DNA from 2 places in the Priestia sp. YIM B13552 genome. Region 2 is predicted to be linked to the other one. Evidence: riboswitches for the same ligand, from Rfam matches in the RefSeq annotation. Region 2 holds a riboswitch; the other holds the start of a gene.
What was found. A riboswitch is a leader RNA that binds a small molecule or an ion and turns the genes downstream of it on or off. The one in region 2 is predicted to bind glycine.
Positions count from the first base shown of each region.

Region 1 (7,936 bases), on a different contig from region 2:
TATTAAATTGACGAGACATCGTTTCAGGCGATATGTAAAATAAGCCACCGTTTATAAATTTAAATAAGATAGTCGGCTCGTACAATTCTTGAAGCGCTGTTTTTTCGGTCATATATATTTCTGGCAGCTCTTCTGCTGTTTCGTAAAAATGATCAAGAAGCGCTAAGTCTTCATACCATCTCTCCTGCGCTTTTTCAGCCCATTCAGTTGGCTGAGTTTTAACATAGTCACTCACATATGATGTGAGTCGTGCGATGGCACTTTTCGGTTTAATAAAAGGTGAGAGAGTAAAGCAATAGTCTGAGATTTTAGATGATAAATTTTGATTAATGATTAATTCGTGAAATGATTCAATAATTTGTCCATTGATTAAATTAATGCCAAGCGACAAGAGCTCATCTTTTTTACGATCGCATTTGTACGAGACTTTAATATTTAATGCAAGCCAAGGGTGTAAAGGCTGATTTGTTGGCTGAGCTGATGCAACTTGTTCATACAAGTGAATAAACCCGCCAAGTTTTTGAGTAGAAGCGAAAATTTGGTGCAGCCTAGGTGAACCGAAATGAATTCGTTCTCCTTGAACGGAATCGTCTTCAAATGCTGGGTCTGTAATGAAAGTGAGCGAAGCAGGAGTTGCTTCTCCTCCCGTCTTTTCGATATAGTGCCAATAAAATGGACGATTCATCAATTCTTTATCGAGTTCAATCGTTAATTGAACCGTCAGGTAAGACGATGTTTCTGTGACAATAGAACAATTATTAGCTAGAAAATAACGCTTTAAAAATTGATGAATATCAGTTTGCTGCATGCTGATCCTCCTCGCTGTCTTCGTATTGAATAATAGACGTCAAGTTCTCCATTTTGATTTTTATTTCTCCTTCACTCCGTGAATGAAATAAAATATCTTGAATATGCTCTTCGATATTTTTTAAATCAAGCTTTGTTAAAATATCATCTAGCTCTCCAACAACCCGTTCAAAAAGGTTTATTTTTTCGTACAGTAATTTTAAAATATGTTCTTCGACCGTATGTTGAATGGCTAAATTGTAAATGTGAACATCATGTTTTTGACCTAAACGATGGACCCTTCCAATTCGCTGTTCTAGACGCATTGGATTCCACGGCAGATCATAGTTAATGATATGATGACAAAACTGAAGGTTGATTCCTTCTCCGCCTGCTTCAGTGGCAATAAATACTTGCGCGTGGCTTTCAAAAAGCTGCTTCATCCAGTCTTTTTTACCTCGCTTAAATCCGCCTCTAAAGGGTACAGAGGTAATTCCATGCTGTTTTAAATACCACTGTAAATACAGTTGAGTTGCCCTGTACTCAGTAAAAATAATGACTTTATCATCAATTTTCTGAACGAGCTCTAGCACTTTTTCTGCTTTTGCATTTTGCGGCACTTGCTGAAGTAGTTCCATTAACGGCGTAATCATATGTTCCGTTAATGCGCTGTTTTGATCTTCCTGACGTTCCAGCATGTTTTTTAATGTCATATACACCGCTTCACGGCTGCTGCAGGCCTCTCGCTGCAGAGTTAAAATTGAAAAAGCGCTTGAAGGGTGGAGTCCGTTTCCTTTAAAAGATGTAATTGCATCGTACAGCTCCCGTTCTTTTGGCGAGAATTCAACAGGAATGGTTTGAACAATTCGCTTCGTCCATTCGATACCCGTATCGTGGCGGCGATTTCGAATCATAACTTTGTTAACAAGCTCTTTTAAGTGTTCATCGTTTTGCAAAGAGCGTTTTTTAGCGGAAAATAATTCTTCGAAATAGTCTTTATTGCCGAGATGGCCAGGCTTTAAAAGAGAGACTAAGTTAAAAATTTCTTCAATTCGATTTTGAATCGGTGTTGCGGTTAGCAACAGACAAAATTTCTTTTTTAGACTTTGCACAAATTCATAGTTTTTTGTTTTGTTGTTTTTAAGTTTGTGAGCTTCATCAATGATGATGAGATCGTAGTCTTGTTCAAGCACAATTTCTCGATGAGGAGAACGTTTTGCTGTATCAATTGAAGATACAACGATGTCACACTGATCCCACACATATGATTTTCTTTGAGGAACTGCGGGAATATAAAATTTTTGATTCAATTCCATAGCCCACTGTGAAACAAGCGAAGCTGGAACTAAAATGAGAACTTTTTTAACAAGTCCGCGAATCATATATTCCTTCAAAATTAACCCTGCTTCAATCGTTTTCCCCAGTCCTACTTCATCTGCTAAAATGGCTTTCCCATTCATTGTTTCAACTACTTGTTTGGCTACTTCGAGCTGATGAGGAAGCGGCGTTAAATCAGCTAGATGTTTTGGGCTTTGCAGTCCTTCAAATTCTGAGATAAGCGTTTGGTCTTCTATTTCATAGGCAAGTTTATACAAATCCCATGCAGACCAAGGGCCATCTTGCTCCAATTTAGTTGAGAAGGCTGCTTCCCATGTTTCATCGATGTTTAATTTCACTTTCATGATAAAAATGCTCCTTTGTAAAAAATTTTTATTGAACAAATGATAAGAATCAGGTAGGATAAAAATATATTTAGAAAATTTGAAAAAGAAAATAGATTAGCACTTTACAAATGATTGTGTGAATAAAGATAGATACATCTTTCAGTAGTATGCCCAACTTTACCAACTTTATAGAAGCGAATGACGACACGGGGAGAGACTACTTGAATGTAGCGCCGAAGGAGCAAGCAATAAAATTGTGAATCTCTCAGGCAAAAAGACTCTTGTTTGACGCAGCTCTGGAGAGTGTCTATGCGTTTATAGACCACCCACGAGGCAAACCTATTCGTTTATAGGTAAACTTTCAGGTGAAAAGGACAGAGACTTCCTACTAAATACAGTAGGGGGTTTTCTGTCCTTTTTTGTTTGGATACATAGTGATCCCCACACTATTTGAAAACTCCCCGTTATGAAAAGTTTCACGTGAAAAAGAGGAGGACATAAATATGACAACAGAATTACACAAAACGCCGCTTTATGATACCTATCAAAAATATGGTGCCAAAACAATTGATTTTGGCGGATGGGCTCTTCCCGTTCAATTTTCTTCTATTAAAGAAGAGCATGAAGCTGTACGTACAAAGGCAGGGCTTTTTGATGTCTCTCATATGGGAGAAATTCTTGTAACAGGAGCTGATAGCTTAGCTTTTCTTCAGCACACGATGACAAATGACGTTTCTACCCTCGTAGATGGAAAAGCGCAGTATACGGCTATGTGTTATGAAGACGGAGGCACGGTAGATGATTTGCTGATTTATAAAAAAGCAGATCAAGAGTATTTGCTAGTCGTAAACGCTGCTAATATTCAAAAAGACTATGAGTGGCTGGTGTCTCACAAACAAGGAGATGTAACGCTCGTTAATCAATCTGATGAAACTGCGCAGTTAGCTTTACAAGGTCCTGTAGCAGAAAAAGTTTTACAAACGTTAACGAACGAAAATTTAGCTCTATTAAAGCCATTTACATTTGCTGATGATGTAGAAGTAGCGAATATAAAAGCTCTCGTTTCACGTACTGGGTACACCGGGGAAGACGGCTTTGAAATTTATTGTTCTTCAACTGACGCCGCTCACTTGTGGACGGCTATTTTAGAAGCAGGCAGTGATGAAGGTGTGCTGCCTTGCGGATTAGGAGCTCGCGATACGCTTCGTTTTGAAGCCACTTTGGCTTTATATGGCCAAGAGCTTTCAAAAGATATTACGCCCATTGAAGCTCGAATTGGATTTGCAGTAAAAACGAACAAAGACAGCTTTATTGGAAAAGAAGTGTTAAAAGAACAGCGTGAAAGCGGGGCACCTCGTAAGCTGGTAGGAATTGAAATGATTGATAAAGGTATACCAAGACACGGTTACGAAGTATTTGCAGATGAAGAACAAATTGGATTTGTGACAACAGGTACACAGTCACCGACATTAAAGAAAAACATCGGTCTAGCACTATTGTCAGCAGAGTATACAGAGCTTGGTCAAGAAGTGGAAGTACAGGTTCGGAAAAAACGCTTAAAAGCAAAAGTGGTTTCAACACCTTTTTATAAACGTTCAAAGTAAGCTTTGGGGAGGAATTTAACATGTTACATCGCTATTTACCAATGACAGAACAAGATCAGCAGCAAATGTTAGCAGCAATTGGTGTTTCATCTGTTGATGATTTATTTTCAGATATTCCGCAGCGCGTTCGTTTTCAAGGAGAATACAATATTAAAAAAGCGGCCTCAGAGCCTCAGTTGTTAAAAGAATTAAATAGTATGGCTGCTAAAAATGCTCATTTAAAAGACTATGCTTCTTTTTTAGGAGCAGGAGTTTACGATCATTACATGCCGGTTATTGTTGATCATGTTATTTCTCGTTCGGAATTTTATACGGCCTATACTCCGTATCAACCAGAAATTTCTCAAGGAGAACTTCAGGCCATCTTTGAATTTCAAACAATGATTTGTGAGTTAACGGGGATGGACGTGGCTAATTCTTCTATGTATGACGGAGGAACTGCTTTAGCAGAAGCCGCTATGCTCAGTGCGGGTCAAACAAAAAAGAAAAAAGTACTTGTCTCTGCGGCTGTTCACCCTGAGTCAAAAGATGTGTTAAAAACGTATGCGAAGGGTCAATACATTGAAGTGGTAGAAATCCCTGCAGCAGACGGAGTAACAGATATGATTGCATTAGAAAAAGAGATGGGGAGTGACGTGGCAGCTGTTATTGTCCAGTATCCAAATTTCTACGGACAAATCGAGCCGTTAAAAGAAATTGAAGAAATTACCCATCAAGAAAAATGCATGTTTGTGGTTTCAAGCAATCCGTTATCATTAGGTTTACTTACGCCTCCTGGAGAGTTCGGAGCTGATATTGTCATTGGAGATGCACAGCCATTTGGTATTCCAAGTCAATTTGGAGGCCCGCACTGCGGATACTTTGCAACTACGTCTAAGCTTATGCGAAAAATCCCAGGACGTTTAGTAGGGCAAACGGTAGATGAAAACGGTAAGCGAGGGTTTGTTTTAACCCTTCAAGCACGTGAACAGCATATACGCCGCGATAAAGCGACGTCTAACATTTGTTCAAATCAAGCGTTAAATGCTTTAGCGGCATCAGTTGCCATGACAGCTTTAGGCAAGCAAGGTGTAAAAGAAATGGCGCTGCAAAATTTATCAAAAGCGCATTATGCATATGAAGCGTTAAAGGCAAAAGGGGTAAATGTAGCATTTGAAGGACCGTTTTTTAATGAATTAGTCGTGAAGCTTCCTGTTTCGGTAACAGAAGCAAACAGTCAGTTATTAGCTTCAAAAATAATTGGCGGTTATGATCTTAGCCGTGATAACCAAGCGCTTGAAAATCACATGCTGCTTGCTTTTACAGAGCTCCGTACAAAAGAGGAAATTGACCAACTTGTAAATGAATTGGGGGATCTTCATGCTTAATCAAAATCAATCACTTATTTTTGAAAGCAGTAAAGAAGGGCGAATCGGCTATTCATTGCCAGAGTTAGATGTGCCAAAAGTTAATGCTGAAGAACTGCTTGGAAAAGCGTATGTGCGTACTAAAGCTCCTGAGCTTCCTGAAGTATCAGAACTCGATATTATGCGTCATTACACCGCGCTTTCAAAACGAAATCACGGAGTAGATTCAGGGTTTTATCCGCTTGGTTCATGTACGATGAAATATAATCCAAAAGTGAACGAACAAGCAGCACGCATTGCTGGGTTTGCGCATATTCATCCGCTTCAGGATGAGCAAACGGTTCAAGGTGCTCTCGAACTTTTATATGATTTACAAGAGCATTTAACAGAAATCACAGGAATGGATGAAGTAACGCTTCAGCCAGCAGCAGGTGCTCACGGCGAGTGGACCGGGCTTATGATGATTCGTGCCTATCACGAAGCAAATGGTGAGACGCAGCGAACAAAAGTCATTGTTCCAGACTCAGCCCACGGAACGAACCCGGCTTCGGCAACAGTTGCGGGATTTGAAACGGTAACGGTAAAATCAAACGAACATGGTTTAGTGGACTTAGAGGATTTACGCCGCGTAGTAGGAGAAGATACAGCCGCTTTAATGTTAACAAATCCAAATACGCTGGGGTTATTTGAAGAAGATATTTTAGAAATGGCTGAAATTGTTCACGCAGCAGGTGGAAAGCTTTATTATGACGGTGCAAATTTAAACGCAGTATTAAGTAAAGCCCGTCCTGGAGATATGGGGTTTGACGTGGTTCATTTAAACCTTCATAAAACGTTTACAGGTCCTCATGGAGGAGGCGGTCCTGGTTCTGGTCCGGTAGGGGTAAAAGCAGATTTAATTCCGTATTTGCCTAAACCAGTGCTTGTGAAAACAGAACAAGGCTATCACTTTGACTATAACCGTCCTCAGTCAATTGGACGCGTAAAGCCGTTTTACGGCAACTTCGGCATCAACGTTCGCGCTTATACGTATATTCGTTCAATGGGTCCAGACGGCTTAAAAGCCGTGACGGAAAACGCTGTGCTAAACGCCAATTATATGATGCGTCGTTTAGCAGAGCACTATGAGTTGCCGTTTGACCGTCACTGTAAGCACGAATTTGTTTTATCAGGAAAACGTCAGAAAAAGCTTGGGGTACGCACATTGGATATCGCGAAACGACTGCTTGATTTTGGCTATCATCCGCCGACTATCTACTTCCCGCTTATCGTAGAAGAGTGCATGATGATCGAACCAACGGAAACGGAGTCGAAAGAAACGCTAGATGCGTTTATCGATGCGATGATTCAAATTGCAAAAGAAGCAGAAGAAACGCCTGAAGTCGTACAGGAAGCTCCGCATACAACGGTTGTGAAGCGCCTTGACGAAACGCTCGCAGCGAGAAAGCCAGTTCTTCGCTATCAGAAAGAACAGGCTGTTCAAAACGTCTAACAAAAAACCTCGCCCAAAGGCGAGGTTTTTCTATATACATACCATTATTTTTTCTTTTTCACTTTACCGTTCCACATTTTGAAGCCGCCTTTTAAATCATAGATTTCTTGAACACCGTGGCGACGAAGCATTTGTGCTGCGCGTCCTGTGCGCATTCCGCTTTGACAATAGATGTAGACAGGCTGATCTGGACGGAATTCTTTAATGCGCATACGGAACTGTGAAAGAGGAATATTTCGTGCGCCTAAAATATGTCCGTTTTCGAATTCATTCGGCTCACGGATATCAACTAGCTGTGCCTTGCGGTAGCCGCTGCGGAATTCTTCTTCAGTTAACGTTTTCATAATGCGACGTTGGACAAAGAACATAACGACAGAGTATATGATGATTACTCCAAGTAAAATGAGTACTGCTGTAATTGGTGACATGCTGATTCTTCCTTTCTTCGACAAAATCCATACTCTTATTATATAAGTGAATGAAATTAGAAGTAAAGCGATTTTGCCTTGAATCTAGCGGATTTCTTCCCGAAAATGAAAAAACTACCACATTTGAATTCACAGTTTTATGTTGCTCTTTGCTTTTCCTTAGCTCAATCTTTTGGTAGACTAAAAAACGGATTTATTTTTATATTACATATAGCTGAGGATGAGGTAGATGAAAGCAAAGTGGAGATTTATTGATTCCAACAACCGTTCGCCTTATTACAATATGGCGTTAGATGAAGCGTTATTAGAATGGCATAGTAAAGGAGAAATTCCACCTACGATTCGTTTTTACGGATGGAACCCTCCAACGCTGTCAATCGGTTATTTTCAAAAAGCTGAAAAAGAAATTAACTTTGATAAAGTAAAAGAATTAGGACTGGGCTTTGTAAGACGTCCAACGGGCGGCAGGGGCGTGCTTCATGATGAAGAGCTTACTTACAGCGTAATTGTATCTGAAGAGTATCCTAACATGCCTAAGACAGTTACAGAGGCATATCGCGTAATCTCTGAAGGTTTACTGGAAGGATTTCGTTCGTTAGGGCTCGAGGCTTATTTT
Region 1 is NZ_JBHZOU010000002.1:771,468-779,403, reverse strand. It holds gene ACFX40_RS10040 (YqhG family protein) at 1-808, opposite strand, end outside; gene ACFX40_RS10035 (DEAD/DEAH box helicase) at 795-2,468, opposite strand; glycine riboswitch at 2,649-2,741, shown strand; gene gcvT (glycine cleavage system aminomethyltransferase GcvT) at 2,954-4,054, shown strand; gene gcvPA (aminomethyl-transferring glycine dehydrogenase subunit GcvPA) at 4,075-5,421, shown strand; gene gcvPB (aminomethyl-transferring glycine dehydrogenase subunit GcvPB) at 5,414-6,892, shown strand; gene ACFX40_RS10015 (rhodanese-like domain-containing protein) at 6,937-7,320, opposite strand; gene ACFX40_RS10010 (lipoate--protein ligase family protein) at 7,550-7,936, shown strand, end outside.
Region 1: linked by a shared signal. The riboswitch ahead of gcvT (glycine cleavage system aminomethyltransferase GcvT) and the one ahead of ACFX40_RS23345 (amino acid permease) in region 2 are both predicted to bind glycine.

Region 2 (7,936 bases):
AAATAAATAAGAGAATAAACCAAACGGGCGTCAACAATAAGGCTGGGCGCGTCGCGTCAGAAAACAGCATAATAACAAGAATCACCGCAAACAATGCTAACACAACATAGTTTATAAATGGTGTTAACGGTGCTTTGAATGCTGATGCTGCATGCAGCTGCGGACGCGACTTTTTATACCTTAGATGGCAAATAAGAATGATACTCCACACCCAAATAAAACAAATAGCGCTAATGGTCGTTACGATGCCAAAAGCTTGGTCTGGTATAAGCTTGCTTAAAAGAGCTCCCGCTGAGATGACCACCGTAGATACAAATAATCCGTTGCTTGGTACGTGATTTTTATTCAGTTTTGCAAACTTAGATGGCCCTTGGTCATTTTTACTTAAATTATATAAGATACGGCTTGTTGAAAACATCCCGCTATTACAAGCAGAAGCGGCTGAAGTTAATACAACAAAATTAATAATTCCAGCAGCAAGCGGAATTCCGACTAAACTAAAGGTTTTAACAAATGGGCTTTCTGCTGCATTTAATTCCATCCACGGGTTAATAAATAAGAGGACGATAAGCGCTCCAACATAGAAAAATAAGATTCGCAGCGGAATTTTATTAATGGCCGATGGAATATTTTTTTGGGGATTTGATGTTTCTGCTGCCGATACCCCTACCAACTCAACCCCGACGTATGCGAATATAACCATTTGGAATGAAAGTAAGAAACCTGAAACCCCATTTGGAAACAGTCCTCCGTGATTCCAAAGGTTTTGAACAGTAACGGATCCCGCGTCTGTTTTAAATCCCATTACCAGCAAAATAACGCCAATAATAATTAACGCAAGAATCGTAATAACCTTTATTAAAGCAAACCAAAACTCTAATTCTCCAAATAATTTTACGGTTAATAAGTTAAGCCCTAATAAAATGATTACACAAATAAGTGCAGGAATCCACTGAGGAATATTGAACCAATATTTCACATATACACCAACGGCAATGACATCAGCCATAGCTGTCATGATCCAGCAAAACCAGTACGTCCATCCGGTGACAAATGAAGCCCACGGTCCAAGGTACTCTTCAGCAATATCTGTTAGTGATTGATAACCTGCTTTAGAAAGCAGTAGTTCTCCTAACGCTCTCATCACAAAGAAAAGCGCAATACCAACAATTAAATAAGCAAAGATGATAGAGGGACCCGCAAGCTGTATGGCTTTACCAGAACCTAAAAACAAGCCCGTACCAATGGTTCCCCCAATCGCAATTAGCTGAACATGACGATTGGATAAATCCCTCTTTAATTCTCGTTGTTCCAACTCTAACTCCTCCTAACAATAAAACCTTTGATGCGATCGTGCGGACTACAAATAAAGTCCAATAAAAAAAGAGATTGGATGCGCTCCAATCTCATGGTCATAAGAATAACAAATATTAAGGCACAGGCTACCAATTAGTAACACGCCAAATAAATATCCGGTACTCTTCTGTCCTTTTGCCTGAGATTGTGAACCCTTCGGCGTCGCGAAACTCTCGCGATCTCTCCAGAAGCTGCTCCTGCTATAGTGTGATCCATAGCAATCATAGCTTTCTACGTATTAAATTTTTTCGATCAAGATAGTGACTGTCGAATAGTTGTTTATTCTAATACCAGTTTGGTGCTTTGTCAACAAGAAAGAGTATTTTCATTTATTTACCTTCTTTGAAAGAAGATGATTGCACAGGTTCAATTGTCAACTTAGTATCCTTTTCCGCACGCTATCTTAGTCCCTGAGGAAACCTGAACACATTAAACGGATCGTACTTCTTATTCACTCTCTCTAATCTCTCTGCGTTGTCTCCAAAATACTCACGTTCGTAATTTCTAAGGTTGCTGATAGGGAAATTCACATAGGAGCCTATCGTCATACTTTTAATATATTCAAATCGCTTGCGAAGCCAATCTCTGTTTGCTCTTGCATATGCATCGTCTGTCCATACGGACTGAAACCCCATAATATATCTGGCGTTTCTGTAGAAAAAAGCCGTTTCTCTTTTACCAACACGGCGAATTTCTCCTCCTAGTGCATAAAAAGAAATCGCAGCATACACGGAACCTTCTGCTGGACGCTGTATGAGATCTGTAAGATTTTCAAGCTCAACACGTGAATACGTTCTTTGCACAAATCTTCCCGTTGACTTAAATTTTTCAGACGGAGGATAGGTTTCCTCTATTTTTTTTACCGCTTCAAGAAAAGGTAATGATTCCAGCTCTACTTGAAACCCTTCTGCTTCTGCAAAAGGCTGCAAAATCTTCCGAGCTCTTTCTGGGGAGCCGTAAAAGAAGCCGTTTGCAAATATGCCTAACCCTTCTCCTTCAGCATTATAAAAGCTTGCAACTAGCGTCATACGTTTGTCCAGTTCGGGCAGCCAGTTTTGCCATATATTCATCACTTGTCTCTGCTTCTCCTTTGTAGTACCTACATAAAAGAAGCGAACGAGCGTCACAGAGCTGTTCGTTGGCTTTGGAAGCTGAAACGTCATGCTTACTACAACGCCAAAGTTACCGCCACCGGCACCGCGGCATGCCCAAAAAAGATCAGCGTTACACGATTTGTTTGCTTTGATGAGCTTACCTTCATAATTGACTAACTCTAGCTCTATCAAGCTGTCGCATCCTAACCCGTAAAGCCTGCTTGAAAGTCCCCAGCCTCCACCAAGCGTAAAGCCAGACACCCCAACAGTCGGACACGTTCCTCCTGGAAAAACATATCCGTTCGAACCGATGAAACCATACACTTCCGTATTTTTCGCTCCTGCTTCCATCTTTAAAATGTTCCGTTTCCTATCTAATTTCAACCCATTTAATCGACTAATATCAATGACTAATACACAGTCACCCGTAGAATATCCTTCATAATGATGACCACCAGATCGAATGCGAATCTCAACACGATGCTTGCGCGCCCAGTGGATCGCATTCACAACATCCTGCTTTTTTTCACAGTACACAATCACAAGCGGAAATTTATCAATAGCGCGATTCCATTCCTGACGAGCTTCCTCATAAATGGGGTCTTTTGGCGTTACCACTTCGCCCGTAAGTCCTTTTAAAAACATTGAGTCCATTTAACCTCTTCCCCTTTGTACATACTTTTCAGTAGTTTTATTAATATAGTATTATCGATGTGGTTAAAGGTTTGGGTTTTGGGATAGAGTTTGCGTTTATTATTTGTATAAAAGACGTCATTATAGTTTATCTTAAAGGCATTAACCCTCTTATGTAATTTCTCTTTAGCGACGTAACACTTTCCATGACTAGACTTTATGGGAATTTCATCTCACTATACTAAGATATTTTTTCACACTAAAAGAACAGATGTTGAATTTTAACAACTTTCTCCATTTAATAAGAGTACAGCTCAAAGAAAAAAGAGCAGAATCTAATCTGCCCTTTACTCTTTTTCTATTCATTTTTTTAACGTCAAACTCACCACATTCTCCACGTGCGCCGTATGCGGAAACATATCAACAGGCTGAATGTAATCAACATGATAAGCCTTCGACAGCTGCTGCACATCTTTGGCTAATGTGGATGGATTACAAGAAACGTAAACCACTTTCTTTGGCTTCACTTGTAAAATCGTTTTTAGAAGATGGTCATCACAGCCTGTTCGCGGCGGGTCAACGACGATAACTTCTGGCTTCCAGCCTTCTTTTACCCACTTCGGCATCCACTTTTCAGCTGGACCCGTCACATATGTGGCATGTTCAAATCCATGGTCTTTGGCATTTTTTCGCGCGTCTACAATCGATTCTTCAATCGTATCCATTCCGCGAATTTCTTTGGCGTCTTTAGCAAGCCATAAGCCAATTGTCCCTACTCCGCAGTAAGCATCTACAATTTTTTCACTGCCTGTTAACGCAGCTGCTTTTTTTACTTCGTCATATAGCTTCACGGTTTGAAGAGGATTCAGCTGGAAGAATGCACGAGCTGAAAGTTCGAATGAAATGTCCCCTAACGTTTCTTGAATCACTGATTTTCCAGCAAGAGTAAACGTTTCGTCTCCAAAAATAAGCGATGTTTTTTGGCCGTTTACGTTTTGTACGAGCGATTTCACTTCCGGTAGGCGACGCTGAATTTCTTTAATCAGCAGCTCTTTTTTCGGAATGTCTTGTTTAGCCGTAATCAAGACAATTTGCACTTCACCCGTTTCAAATCCTACTCGAGATACGATAGTACGTACAATACCACGGCGTTTGCGCTCATTGTAAATAGGAATTTGAAGGTCTTGTAAAATTCGTTTTATTTCTTTTGTCACGTGATTTGTAGCTTTATGCTGAATGGGACAGTTTTCAATATCAATCAAGCGGTGAGAATTCAGTCCGTACAAACCAGCGATGACTTTTTGTTTGTCCATACCCACTTGAAACTGGGATTTATTACGATAGCGCCAAGGATCTTCCATGCCAATCGTTTGGCGTGTTTTCTCTTCTACTTTTTTTAATGAACTGTGACGTTCGAACGCCTGCAAAACGATATCGCGCTTAGATTCTAGCTGACCTTCATACGATAAATGCTGAAGCTGACAGCCTCCGCACTGCTCGTAAATAGGACAGGGTGCTTCTACGCGATGAGGAGATTTTTTGCGAATTCGCTTGATTTTCCCCTCGGCAAAATTACGCTGAACGTTTGTTGCTTCTACAACCACTTCTTCATTTGGTAGTGCTCCCGGCACAAAGACGACTTGGCGCTTAAAATATCCTACGCCTTCTCCATTAATACCGAGCCTTTTTATCGTTAACGGAAACGTTTGTCCTTTTTGAACTTTCATTTCAGTTTTTGGTTTATTCATGAGACCAACTCCGATTAGTTTAAATTCTTTGTATAGTTATTAACGGTCCTTAGCTGCTTAAAACCTAGTAGACCGTATCGCTTTAAAAAAGACATCAACGCATATTATAACACTTCAACAGCAAAAAACCGACAGGAGAAACATTCCCATCGGTTTTTATCTTTATTTCGTTTTAGAAGAACTTTTCTTCATTTGTTTGCGTTCGTTCATTAAATCATCAATGCTTTTAAACGTATAGCCCTGCTTTTTTAAATCTACAATCGCTTGATCTAATGCATCTGCGTTATCCTTTGAAACAGTATGCAAAAGCATGATCGCACCTGGATGTATTTGAGCCATCATATTGTCATATGAGTAGCGCCAGCCTTTTTGTTCATTCACTTTCCAGTCAACGAATGCAAGTGACCAAAATACGTTCGTATAGCCCTCTTGCTTTGAAAGAGCTAGCGTTCGTTCACTAAATACGCCTCTAGGTGAGCGAAGATACTTCATTTCATCACGACCCGTAATGTTTTTGTATTCATCTTTTACTTTTTGCAGTTCTTCTTTAAAACGTTTGTCATCCACTTGAGTTAAGTCAGGGTGATGCCATGAATGATTGCCGACAATATGCCCTTCTTTTACCATTCGCTTAATTAGCTCAGGCTCTTCTTTTAAATAATGTCCTGTTACAAAGAACGTCGCAGGAACCTTTCTTTTTTTGAGGACGTCTAATACCTGCGGTGTATAGCCATTTTCATAACCGTTATCAAATGTTAAATAAATATTTTTTTTAGTTGTATCTCCGAGATAAAAAGCATCATATTTAGCAAGAATTTGTTCATAAGCTGTACCTGCGGATGCAGGCTTGTGATTTTTGCTTTTTTGAAATCCCCAGCTGATCGGAGTGTTTGGATACATTTGTGCTTCAACAGATGCTATGCCTGTTGACATCACAAATAAAAAAACGAGAAAAAAGGTGAACCGGCGCATAAGAAGCTCCTTTCGGAAGTCATTTTACGCTTAGTATCCACTCAATTTTCTCGTTCATGAACGTTACTTTTTACCATACGCTTCGGACGTATGTTTATTTAAATACCGGTTCTTTAAATTGCTCAAGCTTTTCAAATGAAGACTTGTCTACATCTGCATGCAAGCTGTTTCCGTGTGAATCCATCGTCACTACAGCTGTAAAGCCTTCTACTTTTAAATGCCACATTGCTTCAGGAATACCAAACTGCATCAAATCAACGCCTTCTACACTCTTGATACAGTCAGCATAGTACTGTGCAGCTCCGCCGATCGCATTTAAATATACGCCGCCGTGCTCTTGAAGAGCAGCAAGTGTTTTAGGACCCATACCGCCTTTACCGATAACCGCTCGGATACCAAATTTCTTCATAATATCTCCTTGGTACGGTTCTTCACGGATACTTGTTGTTGGTCCTGCAGCGGTTACGTGCCATTTTTCATCTTCATCTTTTAACATAACCGGACCACAGTGATAAATGATTTGTCCATTTAAATCAATTGGCGCATCGTGATCTGTTAAATGCTTATGAATAGCGTCGCGTCCTGTGTACATCATACCGTTGATACGCACCACGTCGCCAACTTTTAATTCACGAATTTGCTCTTCTGTAATAGGTGCTTGTAATACAACTTCTTTTGTTTCATCCGCATTTTGTTTCTCTTCTTCGCCTGCATTTTTATTAAAATCTACTTCTTCGCCTTCTTGATACAGCCACTCTTGAACGCTTCCTGTATCGGCATTGATTTTAACGCCCAAACGGCGGTAAGCCCAGCAGTTATACGCAACTGACACATAAAAGCTAGCAGGAATACGATTAATAACGCCGACTTTACAACCAAGTAATGTCGTTTCTCCGCCAAAGCCCATTGTACCAATTCCTAACTTATTGGCATTTTCCATTACATACTCTTCTAATTCTTTCAGCTGAGCATTTGGATTTTCGTCATCTAAGTTTCGGAACAGCTGCTCTTTTGCTAATTCATAGCCTGTTGTACGGTCGCCACCGATTCCAACACCAATGACGCCGGCACTACAGCCTTGACCTTGTGCTTGATACACAGAGTGCATCACACATTTACGAATTCCGTCTAAATCACGGCCAGCTCTACCTAAACCTTCTACTTCACAAGGCAGGCTGTACTGAATGTTTTTATTTTCACAGCCGCCGCCTTTTAAAATAAGACGCGCATCAATATAGTCATTTTCCCACTGTTCAAACTTAATAACCGGCGTGCCGCCGCCTAAATTATTACCGCTGTTTTCTCCCGTTAACGAATCTACGGAGTTAGGGCGAAGCTTTCCGTGCTTTGTTGCTTCTTCAATTGCCCAATAAATCGCTTCTTTAATTTGAAGCTGATTCACTCCTACAGGGGTTTTAATTTTAAATGTTGGCATACCTGTATCTTGACAAATTGGTGATAAATTATCATCCGCCATTTTAATATTATTGGTAATGGTTGCTAAAGACATTGCTGCACGAGTTCCTGCATTTTCACGCGCTTTTGCCTTTGCGATAGCACGTCGAACGTCTTTTGGCAATTTTGTAGATGTTTCAACAATTAAATCGTACATGCTTTGTTTTAAAGCTTCAATCATCACTTAATTCCTCCCATATCCCGCTAATGTATGTATTTATCTATCTGTCGTACAACTTTCAAAATTTATTATACTCCTTCAAAAATTGTTTCGAAAGACCTTTATAGGAGGATTTCCACTTCAAGCAAAAAAGCGCTAGTTTTTCTAGCGCTTTTTCCTTTGTTCATTCTTTATCTTTTTTAAACTGCTCACATTTTGCTTCGAGGTCATCAATCATTGTAATCAAACGGTCAATGTCTTCTAGTTCGGTGTTTTCAGGCTCCATAGAGTCTAATACGTGTACAAACATATTTAAACGATCTTTTAAATAACGTACTTGTGAATCTTTATCTCGAACGGCGTTTCCCATTTTAAACCCTCCTGATATAGCTTTTCATTCATATTTCTTTATATCCTAACGAATACTTTCATATTTGACAACTAAAAGCAATAAAATCCATAATAGTCACTGGTGTCCGTTTTGAATGAGACGTATAATTTAGTCTAAAAGGACGGAC
Region 2 is NZ_JBHZOU010000007.1:127,789-135,724, reverse strand. It holds gene ACFX40_RS23345 (amino acid permease) at 1-1,315, opposite strand, end outside; glycine riboswitch at 1,474-1,554, opposite strand; gene ACFX40_RS23340 (FAD-binding oxidoreductase) at 1,755-3,104, opposite strand; gene rlmD (23S rRNA (uracil(1939)-C(5))-methyltransferase RlmD) at 3,446-4,831, opposite strand; gene pdaA (delta-lactam-biosynthetic de-N-acetylase) at 4,994-5,803, opposite strand; gene ACFX40_RS23325 (fumarate hydratase) at 5,898-7,439, opposite strand; gene ACFX40_RS23320 (SE1561 family protein) at 7,603-7,788, opposite strand.